Pelodictyon luteolum DSM 273: one gene and its partner. The protein of the gene in region 1 interacts with the protein of each later gene in a pairwise test. Links are inferred from orthologs where the notes say so. Each region holds a gene or a part of one and is shown on either strand. Other genes may lie near its edges.

What was found. The genes of interacting proteins can lie anywhere in the genome.
Region 2: the proteins of mtgA (region 1) and PLUT_RS10930 interact in binary tests that used the Escherichia coli proteins (3 or more experiments, as listed by UniProt). The link is inferred for Pelodictyon luteolum DSM 273 from one-to-one orthologs.

What each region holds. Positions count from the first base shown.
Region 1 is NC_007512.1:2,199,788-2,205,570, forward strand. What follows is about bases 2,990-5,783. They hold mtgA (monofunctional biosynthetic peptidoglycan transglycosylase), read right to left. Parts: upstream 4,904-5,783; coding sequence 4,076-4,903; downstream 2,990-4,075. Other genes in these bases: dapF (diaminopimelate epimerase), read left to right, coding at 2,990-3,706; rd (rubredoxin), read left to right, coding at 3,838-4,005; PLUT_RS10240 (c-type cytochrome), read left to right, coding at 4,992-5,408; mutL (DNA mismatch repair endonuclease MutL), read right to left, coding at 5,576-5,783. Also shown: PLUT_RS10215 (indolepyruvate ferredoxin oxidoreductase subunit alpha), read right to left, coding at 1-214; PLUT_RS10220 (photosystem I reaction center subunit IX), read right to left, coding at 308-2,512; more of dapF, read left to right, coding at 2,900-2,989. UniProt on the Escherichia coli protein: Peptidoglycan polymerase that catalyzes glycan chain elongation from lipid-linked precursors. May play a role in peptidoglycan assembly during cell division in collaboration with other cell division proteins.
Region 2 is NC_007512.1:2,346,580-2,351,073, reverse strand. What follows is about bases 1-2,999. They hold PLUT_RS10930 (penicillin-binding protein), read left to right. Parts: upstream 1-488; coding sequence 489-2,510; downstream 2,511-2,999. Other genes in these bases: PLUT_RS10925 (UDP-N-acetylmuramoyl-L-alanyl-D-glutamate--2,6-diaminopimelate ligase), read left to right, coding at 2,507-2,999; PLUT_RS10935 (hypothetical protein), read left to right, coding at 1-461; rsmH (16S rRNA (cytosine(1402)-N(4))-methyltransferase RsmH), read left to right, coding at 1-3. Outside these bases: more of PLUT_RS10925, read left to right, coding at 3,000-4,078; PLUT_RS10920 (UDP-N-acetylmuramoyl-tripeptide--D-alanyl-D-alanine ligase), read left to right, coding at 4,075-4,494. UniProt on the Escherichia coli protein: Essential cell division protein that catalyzes cross-linking of the peptidoglycan cell wall at the division septum. Required for localization of FtsN.

The DNA of each region.
Region 1 (5,783 bases):
GGACGCCGCAACGGCCAAGGTTGACATTCAGCGGCTCAAGGCGGGCCTTGCCGGCCGGTTTCGCCGCCGCACCCTTCGGCGCTGCCTGCCCCTGCTTCGCGGCTGGTGCCGGTGCCTTAGGCGGCGCACCCTTCGGCGCTTCCGCCTTGGGCGCAGCCGGAGCCTTCGCGGCTGGTGCCGGCTGAGTTTCTGGCTGTTTTACAGGATCGGCCATCAGGGAACCCTCCTCTATTGATTATAGTCTTCTGTAGTTTCCTATTGCATTCTGACCATAAGGGGAGCCCGGAAGCCCCCCCGGTCAGGCAGTTCATGCAATAAGCTTCATCAGGTAGTCCACCACCTGAGTCAGGAGCACCTGACCGGACACCGCTGCGTCACTGACGGTCGGCGGTAGGGGTGAATCAGTCTGATAGAACCCGTTGGCCATGAAAAGGAACACAAGCATAAAGGTTCCGCCGAAGTACAGGAAGGTACCTGCAAGCTTCGAGTCCGAGATGGTCAGGACAGGGAAACGGAAGTTGACGTCCCTGCCGAGGAACTTCTTGCCTAGCCAGCGGATGGTGCGGGTCTGGATATCGGCACCTTCAAGACGGGAACCGCGATCCTCGAACCATACTGCAAAGCTGATGAACCATACAAGGTGACCGATCATCAGAATGGTCGAGAGATGCGAGCTCGAGAAAATCGTCACGGTCTCTGTCCAGAAATAGTAGAAAATGCCGGAGGTATAGTGGTGGGCTAGGCCGGCCACAGAGTCCCAGGCTTTTGCGTCAGCCGCAGGCACACCGTACATCATCGAAGCAATCCATGCGCCGTCGATATACCAGCAGACTGCAGACAGACCCTTCACTCCCCAGAGCATGGCAAACCAGAGCTGATCCTGGATCGAAACGCCGCAGGTACCGCCGTAGACAGGTCCGAGACAGGGGAAGGAGTACGAGTTCTTCTTCAGACCGAGATCATCCCAGAGGGGTGAGGTGTGGGCGAAGAAGGCGATGCGGACAAGTGCGATAAGCGAGAAGAGCGAACCTGCCACGATGACGTGGACCATGACCCAGTCGTTGATGCTCGGGTCTGCAAACATCCACTGGAACATCGGAAGCGGCTTCAGCCAGTAGAACGACATCATGATGTTCGTTCCGAAGATGTTCAGCTCGCAGATGGTGTTCCACACGATGACAGCGTAAACGGAAAGCATGGTGGCGAAACACAGCGCCATGACAGTACCGAGGATCTTGACCTGGACTTCCTGATTGCGGCCCTTTGTGATCCAGATGGACTTGATCTGATTGTAGAGGCCGTTGAGCTGGATCTTGAGGAGGTACTGGCCACCATGGTAGACACCTGCGAAGACATAGAGTACACCGCAGATGATGTGGTTGAAGGTGATGAGGTTGATGACAACCCTCGACATGCCGAACGATGCGCCGTTCTTGGGAAGGATTGCGAAGGGAGCGAATTCCGAGAATTCCTTCGAGCCGGAGACGATCCGGCCGCCTTCCTGCACGAAGTCGTAGCTGACACGGTTGAACGGCTCACCATAGAGATAGAACACCAGCTTGTCGAGCTCCTTGTAATAGGGCGCGAAAGATGGCTGCTGGAAAGCGACGAAGGCGATGACACCAAGAGCGATGTTGATGTAGCCTATCGCGGTGAGATGCACCGAGAAGGCTGCTTTCATGTCGTCATTGAGGTGAATGGCCGCATTCGGGGGGTTGTTCCACCAGTAGATGCCGAGAGCAAAGAAGGCCACGAACCACACGAACGACATAAACGTCTCGGAGTTGATGGTCTGGAAATCAGGAACAGGTGCGAAACCGAGCACGAACCACATGAGCAGGCCCCATCCGAGGAACAGGAGGGACATGTAGACGGCGTGGGGTCCGAGAGCATCTTTGTATGTCTTTGCGCTGGTTCCGTTGAAGACCATGTCACCGAACTTGCCGAGGAAACGGAAATCGCGGAAGTTGCCTGCGCGGCCGGTAAACGGATTGGTCAGGTTGTGGGTCCAGTGACGCCAGCCGCCGAAGAGGAGGATGGAGCCGGAAAGGAAGTGGAACGCTGCCCAGCCGATGAGATTGGTCGCTGCCTGCTGGAGATCTGCTGTCTGGGTGCTGTAGGTGTCGATGCCGAGAGAGACCATCCTCGGTTTGATGGTGAGGTAGAACCAGTTGTCATGGAACCCGGGCATTCCACCGAGCCATGCCGGGAAGACCTGGATGCCGGAGAAATAATAAATGGCCATGAGGAATCCAAGAACGCCGAGAAGGGCGAGATGGCCGCCGACGACCTGTTCGTCGTCGATCTTGTCGGTGTCGAACACCTGGTACCATTTCGTGGACCGGGTCTCTGTCCGCTGGAACAGGAACCTTCTCATTTTGGCGGCATCCTGCTCCTTGATGACGGAAGGACCGCCCGAAGCGCCGCTCGCCTTCGGAGAAGGAGCGCTCCCCTTGGGAGGCGGAACCGTCCCCTTTGGCTTGACTCCTGCCGGATTCACTTGTTCAGCCATTGTATTCTCTCCTTTGTTTGGACATATTTCAGGTTGAAGAAACCGAAAGAAACCCTCCGGACCAGCGCCATACACCGTACTGAGGAATGGTCCATCGGAGCAAGTGTTCCACCCATCCCCGGCAAAGCAACGAAGGCACCTTTCCCGGTGCCGGCCATACCGGAATGGCTGCTGAGGCGGTCTTCCCACCTGACGCAGTATTAAATAAAATAAGAAAAATTATTTAATAATAAATTTTTTTGGGCCGCCATTACAGGGCTATTGTTTTATTATAAAGTAGGAAAGCCCCTACGGGGACTGCTTTGGCGGAGCATTGGCGGCAAGGGTCCTCATGAAAAGCCAGGAGCACGAAGCCCCTCATCAACACCATTCCAACACATTCTGGGCATGAGACGAGAGATCCCATTCAGCAAACTGTCCGGTGCAGGCAACGACTTCATCATCATGGACAACCGTGACCGCTCCATCACCCTTGAGGCTTCGGCCATCCGTGCGCTCTGCACACGCCGTACCGGCATCGGCGCCGACGGGCTCATCCTCATCGAGCCGTCAGAAACAGCATCATTCAGCATGCTCTATCACAACGCCGATGGTCTGCCCGGCACGATGTGCGGCAACGGAGGCCGCTGCGCGGTCTGGTTCGCCAGGAGCATCGGGGTGCAGCCGGACGCCGGGGGGTGCTTCCGTTTTGAGGCAAACGGCGACCCCTATCAGGCATGGGTGAGCGGACCCGAAACGGTACGGCTCCGGATGCGCGAGCCACGGGGCATAAGGGACGAAATCGATCTCGGCGGTCAGTACTGTGCCTTTATTGATACCGGCTCGCCGCACGCCGTGATCCGCACCGAAGGGCTTGATGCCGTGGATGTGGTCGGGGAGGGCCGCGCCATTCGCCACCGCACCGACATCTTCCCCGGCGGCACCAATGTCAATTTCATCGAAGTGACCGCCACCGACAGCATCGACCTCAGAACCTTCGAGCGGGGCGTCGAAGATGAGACCCTCGCATGCGGAACCGGAGCGGTCGCAGCCGCACTTCTCAGCCGCCGCCTCGGCATGACCTCAGCCGACAGCATCAGGGTCCGGGTGAAAAGCGGTGACATGCTCAACGTGACGTTCAGCGAAGATATGCGGGAGGTCTATCTCACCGGACCGGCGGTCATCGTCTATACCGGCGTGGTGAAAGCAGGCTGAACATCGGTCGATGAAATCGGCAGGACACGATGAACTTTTTACAGGCGGGGGGAATTCATTTTCGCTGAATGGGCAATAGCCCCCGATACAGCCTTAAATCAGAACCCTTCAACACCAAACGGAGAATCATCATGCAGAAATGGGTATGTGTGCCTTGCGGTTACGTATACGATCCCGAAGCCGGAGACCCCGACAGCGGCGTCCAGCCCGGAACGCCTTTTGAAGATGTGCCCGAAGACTGGGTATGCCCTGTCTGCGGCGTCGACAAGACCCTCTTCGAACCCTACGAAGAACGTTGAGCCTGAGGGCCGCAGCCAAAGGCGCACTCCTTCCCTCGTATCCATCTGCACGCCGCCATCCGCGGCGTGCTCAGTTTCCGCCCTCTCCAGAATCCATGAACACCCCGTCGATCAGCTCGCGTGGAACACCGATCGTGATGGTATCTGAGGCTGCCGCCGTAGCCGTGGTATCGACCGGAAGCGGCACGCGTCCCCCATAGGATGGCGCCACAATCCCCCGTTTCTGCATGATGCGGTAAATGATGGCGGAGCGCTTCCGGACATAACGGGAACTGCCGGTGGGTGACCAGCGGATGGGGTTTGGGAGTACGGCGGCAAGACGTGAGGCCTGACGGGCGTTCAGCCGGCCGGCACTGGTGCCGTAGTAGTGGCGGGCAGCGGCTTCAATGCCGAAAATGCCATCACCCCATTCGGCAGAGTTGAGGTAGAGCTCCAGAATGCGGCTCTTTGAGAGCGACCGCTCGATCCGCCAGGTGAGGATCGCCTCCTTGATCTTGCGCACCGGGTTCTTCGATGGTGAGAGATAGAGGTTCTTTGCCAGCTGCTGGCTGACGGTGCTCCCGCCCATGGCGATTTTGCGCTCCTTGAGGTTTTTCTCCAGCGCATGCTCCATCGCATCGTAGTCGAACCCGTCATGCTGCCAGAACTTGTCATCTTCAGCAATCAGCACAGCCTTGACGACGTTTTTCGATATGGCGGAGAGAGGGACGACCTTCCGGTCGGTCTTCCTTCCGCTGTATCCGGCACGGCGCCATGCCTCCACCCGGTAGCGCATGAACGCGGTGGTCTCCGGGGTTTTCCGGGCAAGACCCTCCACATCGGGAATGACGAAGTAGCGCACGATATCTACCACAAAAAGGCAGAAAAGCAGGATGGCGATGTTCCGAAGGAACTTCATATGCTGGGGCGGTTAGTTTTTTTGGGTACCTTTTCCTTTCGAAGGCAGGAATATTTCTTCATCCAATGTAACACGAGGAAGCACCGACATGAAACTGGTCATACTGCCGCTTGCGGCTGGACTCATCCTCTCGGCAGCAGCCGTTGACTGCTTTGCCGCCGCTCCGGACGGGAAAGCGGTCTTCGAGCGCAACTGCAGCGTCTGCCACAGCGTGGCGCCGCCGCCAAAATCCGCTCCACCGATCATTCCCATCGCCTCCCGCTACCGTGCAAAGTTCTCATCGAAAGCCGAAGGCGTCAAGGCAATGACGGCATTCATGCAGTCGCCCTCCAAAGCGGCATCGGTCATTGAAGCGCAGGCCATCGAACGCTTCGGCCTCATGCCCGCAATGTCGGCACTCAGCGAAGCAGACCTCCGGGCCGCAGCCGGATGGGTCTGGGATCAGGGCGGTGCAGGCATGGGTCCCGGCAGGGGTGCTGGCCAGCCAAAAGGCAGCTGCCGGTAGTATTGAAAAACCCGGAGGGTTGCTCCGGGCTCTCTGTTCTTTATGTACCCTTGGGCAGACTCGAACTGCCGACCCACAGTTTAGGAAACTGTTGCTCTATCCACTGAGCTACAAGGGTAGCTGTCTGAAGCGGGAATTTAGCATCTTTGGCCGAAAGAAGCAAACACTCAGGACCTGCCGAACATATGGTCGAGCTCGGTCAGCGTCATCTTGATGATGACGGGCCTGCCATGCGGGCATGAGTAAGGTTCCCTGGTGGCGAAAAGATTGTCGATGAGGGTGCGCATCTCCCCCATCGAGAGTTTCTGGCCCGCCATGATGGCGTTGCGGCAGGAGTATGATTTCGCCAGATTGTCGCGCCTCTCCAGCCGCAGC
Region 2 (4,494 bases), 150 kb from region 1 along the record:
TGATCAGCGAGCGCTTGCTGCCTGCGTCATTCAGCAGGATCCAGACATTCTTTTTCAGGGGACCCAGCCAGTCGGGCACTGTCTCCGTCATCGTGCCCGCCAGTGAGGGCGTTGCGGCCGCCGTGGAAATGGATCCGCAGGCGGCATCACCCACCCCGGCCGATGCATTACCGGAAAGCGCCGCATCATTTGATTTCACGAGCCTTCTCCGGTTGCGCTCGTTCGTGTATCTGCTATTAGGAACGTTTTTTTTCCTCTTCCAGATCAACAGCACCATCGCCATCAAGAGTCTGGCGCTCCAGAACGAGCGGCTCCGGACCCATATCCAGCTGACATCAAGCGTGCTTGCCGCACAGGAACTGAAGATCAGGGAGCTGCAGAGCATACACAGCATCACAAAGGATGCCGCCGCGCTCGGGCTCACTCCCTCGGTGGAACCTCCTGTCGAAATCGAACCGTGAACGAGAGAACGTAAGGACGCGTGAACGATGAACGAAGTGCGCAAAGAGATGCATGAGAGCGAACGGGGGTTCGGCCGGAGGGTCGGCGTCCTCATGCTGCTCTTCGCCCTCTTCATGTCGGCCATCATCGTCATGCTCTTCAAGATCCAGATCATCAACGGTCAGGTCTACAAAATCAAGGCGGCGAAGCAGTATGAACGCGTGGTCACCAGCACTGCCCGAAGGGGAGACATCCTTGACCGCCACGGCAGGATGCTTGCCGAGAGCATCGAGTCGGTATCGTTCTACGCCGATCCGAAGGTGGTGCGCCGTACACCTCTTTTCGACAGCAAGGGACGTCCGGTCAACGACCGCCGGACCCGCCGCCAGAAGACCTTCGACAACTCCGGCGCCATCGCCACCCTGTTTGCCCGCCACCTCGGCGGCAGCCGCTCCACCTATCTCAAGGAGCTGAGGCGCAGGAGGGGCAACGCGGTGCTCGGACGGAAGGTGCCCATCGCCAAGGCGCTGCCTCTTCTGAAAGAGAAGATCCCGGGAGTGTGGAACGACCGTGAGCACCAGCGGTACTACCTGAACGTGGCAGCCCAGCTCATCGGCCTGACCGGCAGCGGCAACAAGGGGACCAGCGGCCTTGAACTCCAGCTCGACAGCGAACTGCATGGCACTGACGGCACCACCGTTTACCAGCGGACCGCGACGGGCAACCGCTACCCTGCCCCTGACGCCCGCCAGGAGGCGGCCGTTACCGGCAATACGGTCGAGCTTACCATCGACGCCGACATCCAGAGCATCGTTGAGGACGAACTGTCGGGCATCGTCGAGCGCTACAGCGCCTCGGCAGCTACCGGCATCGTCATGGACGTCAGGACCGGCGAGGTGCTTGCCATGGCCAACAACCCCACCTTCAACCTCAACAACCGCTCTACCTGGACGGCCGATAAAGCCCGGAACCGTTCGGTGACCGACAGCTTTGAGCCCGGCTCCACCTTCAAGATCGTCATGGCCACGGCGGCCACCGAGAAACTGGGTCGAAAGGCCGAAGACATGGTCTTCGCCCACAACGGGGTAATGCCGATATTCAACCTCAGGATCACGGACCACGAGCCGTACGGCAACATCACCTTCCGCGAGGCCGTCATGTACTCAAGCAACATTGTTGCGGCCAATACCGCAATGGATGTAGGTCGTGAGACCTTTTACGATTATGTGTGCCGGTTCGGGTTCGGCAAGAAAACCGGGATCGGCCTCATCGGTGAGCTTCCGGGTTCCGTGCGTCCTCTGGAAAAGTGGGACGGCACCACCCTCCCATGGATGGGCTACGGCTATCAGGTGATGACCACCCCCCTCCAGATCCTTCAGGCCTACGCTGCCCTGGCCAACGGGGGGAAGCGGATGCGCCCCTTCATCATTAGGCGGATTGCTGATGCCGACGGCCATACCGTGCGCAGCTTTGAGCCGGAAAGTGTCGGGAGGGTGATGTCTGAAAAGAGCGCTGCATACATAGGAACAGAGTATTTCAAGGCGGTCGTTGACAGCGGAACGGCGATGAGTGCCTCCCTCCAGGGCATCACTGTTGCGGGAAAAACAGGAACGGCCAGGCGGGCGAGCGGCGGCTCCTACCGCACTGCGGTCTATGTCTCCTCGTTTGTTGGATATTTCCCCGTTGAGGACCCGCGATATGCGATAATCGTGCTTGTTGAAGATCCTAAACCAGCGTATTATGCGTCCACTGTAGCCGCCCCTTCGTTCCGTTCAATCGCGTCGAGGATGATCGCCTGCTCAAGCGAAATGCAGGAGAACCTCTCCATCCGCTCGTTGGAACAGGCCGAGCTGAAGAGGACTTCCTCGGTGGCGGTACCGGAGCTCCGGGGCATGGGGCGTGAGGATGCCGAGCGTCTGCTTAAATGGCTCGGGCTTACAATGGAGTGCAGCGGTCCGCGGGACGGTCTTGTCTCAAGCCAGAGCTTGGCACCAGGAACAAAAGTAGAAGAGCGGAGAAAAATAAGGGTGACGCTCGCCCCCAGCAAGAGGAACAGGAACCCCTCATGAACCCAAACACCGCATTGGACGGTATGCAGCCGGTCGCTCTCCGGGAGATTCTCCGGGGGATGGGGGCGTATGAGGTCGCGGCAGGACAGACGGACGGGGTTATGGTCCGGATGCTCACCAATGACTCTCGGGTGGTCGAGCCGGGATCGCTGTTCGTTGCGGTCAGGGGATTTGCTGCAGACGGTCGAGGGTTCATCAAGGATGCCATCGCACGGGGCGCCTCGGCGGTGGTCTCGGAGGACTTCCCCATGGAGCTCGCTTTAAACGGCCCGCCCTGCATCCGGGTTCCGGACGCCCGCAGGGCTCTCAGCCTTGCTGCTGCGGCATATTACGGCCATCCGGCCGACCGGTTGAGGATTGTTGGGGTGACCGGTACGAACGGCAAGACGACAACGGCACGCCTCATCTCCTCCATCCTCTCCATGAACGGAATTTCCTGCGGCTACATCGGCACGGGCAAGGCTATCATCGGAGACCGGGAGATCCCGCTGGAGCGGACCACTCCCGAGGCCCACGGGCTGCACCGCCTGTTCCGGATGATGGTAGATGGTGGCTGCCGTGCAGTTTCGATGGAGGTCTCCTCGCATGCACTCGAACTCGGGCGGGTGCACGGCATCGCATTTCAGGCGGCGGTGTTCACCAACCTGACGCCTGACCACCTTGATTTCCATCCGTCGATGGAGTCTTATGCGGAAGCCAAGCGCAAGCTGTTCGACCAGCTTGCGCCGGGCGGTATCGGGATATTCAACACCGAAGACCCGATGGCTACGTTCATGGCGGCCAGGGTAGCAGAGGAGCAGCGAGCCTGTTGCTCACTTGACGCTGCTGGGTTCGGCGGCATGCGGTGCGGCCTTAACTATGGCGCTATGGTCCGCAGAGAGGGTGTGGGTTCCTCTGTGGTCGCGCTTTCGTTTCCCGAGGGCGTGCAGCCGGAAGAAGAGTTCCGCCTGCTGGGCCGGTTCAATGTGATGAATATGCTTGAGGCCGCCGCTGCAGCCCATCAGCTCGGGGTTCCCGCCCGGGACGTTGCCGCATCGCTTCCCGGGCTTCAGGGCGTTGAAGGGCGGATGGAACAGGTTGAGGGTCCAGGCTTCGAGGGGACGGCCATTGTCGATTACGCCCACACCCCCGATGCGCTCCATCAGTCGCTCGGCACCCTGCGGGAACTTCTTCCTCCGGATGGACGGCTTCTCGTCGTGTTCGGGTGCGGCGGCAACCGCGACCGGCAGAAGCGCCCGGAAATGGGGCGGATCGCCATAGAGATGGCCGACTTTTCGGTCATCACCTCCGACAACCCCCGAGACGAGGATCCTGAAGCGATCCTTGACGAGATCGAGGGGGGCATGGGCGGAGGAGAACATCTTCGCATCCCCGACAGGGCAGAGGCCATAAGGACGGCGGTCGGCATGCTTCGTTCCGGAGACATCCTCCTCGTCGCAGGCAAGGGGCACGAGTGTTATCAGGAGACCCATGGGCGGCGGGAGCATTTCTCAGACCGCGAGGTGCTGGCGGCAGGCATTGCACAGGAAAACGGCGAAAAGAACCCCGAACAGGAAGCGAGGGAATGAAAGGTGTATTGACATGGGAGGATTTCAGGAAGTGCGGAGAGCTGGTCCTGAACCCCGAAGCACATCCCCGCAGGGAGGTGCAGGATCCGGTTGCGGCCATTGATTCCAGGGCGATCGACGGGCCGGGGATCTTCATTGCCCTGAGAGGCGAGTCGACCGACGGGCACCGGTTTGTCCAGGATGTGTTCCGGCGCGGTGCCGACTTTGCGATGGTATCACGGGAGTGGCACAGCTTGGAGAAAGATCCGGTTCCTCCTCCCGGCAAAGCATACATCGTCGTGCAGGATACCGAAAAAGGCTTGCAGGAACTTGCATCAATCTACCGCGACACCTTTCCGATTCCGGTTGTCGGTATCGGCGGCAGCAACGGCAAGACCACGACGAAGGAGATGACTGCGGCGGTGCTCCGCACCGGA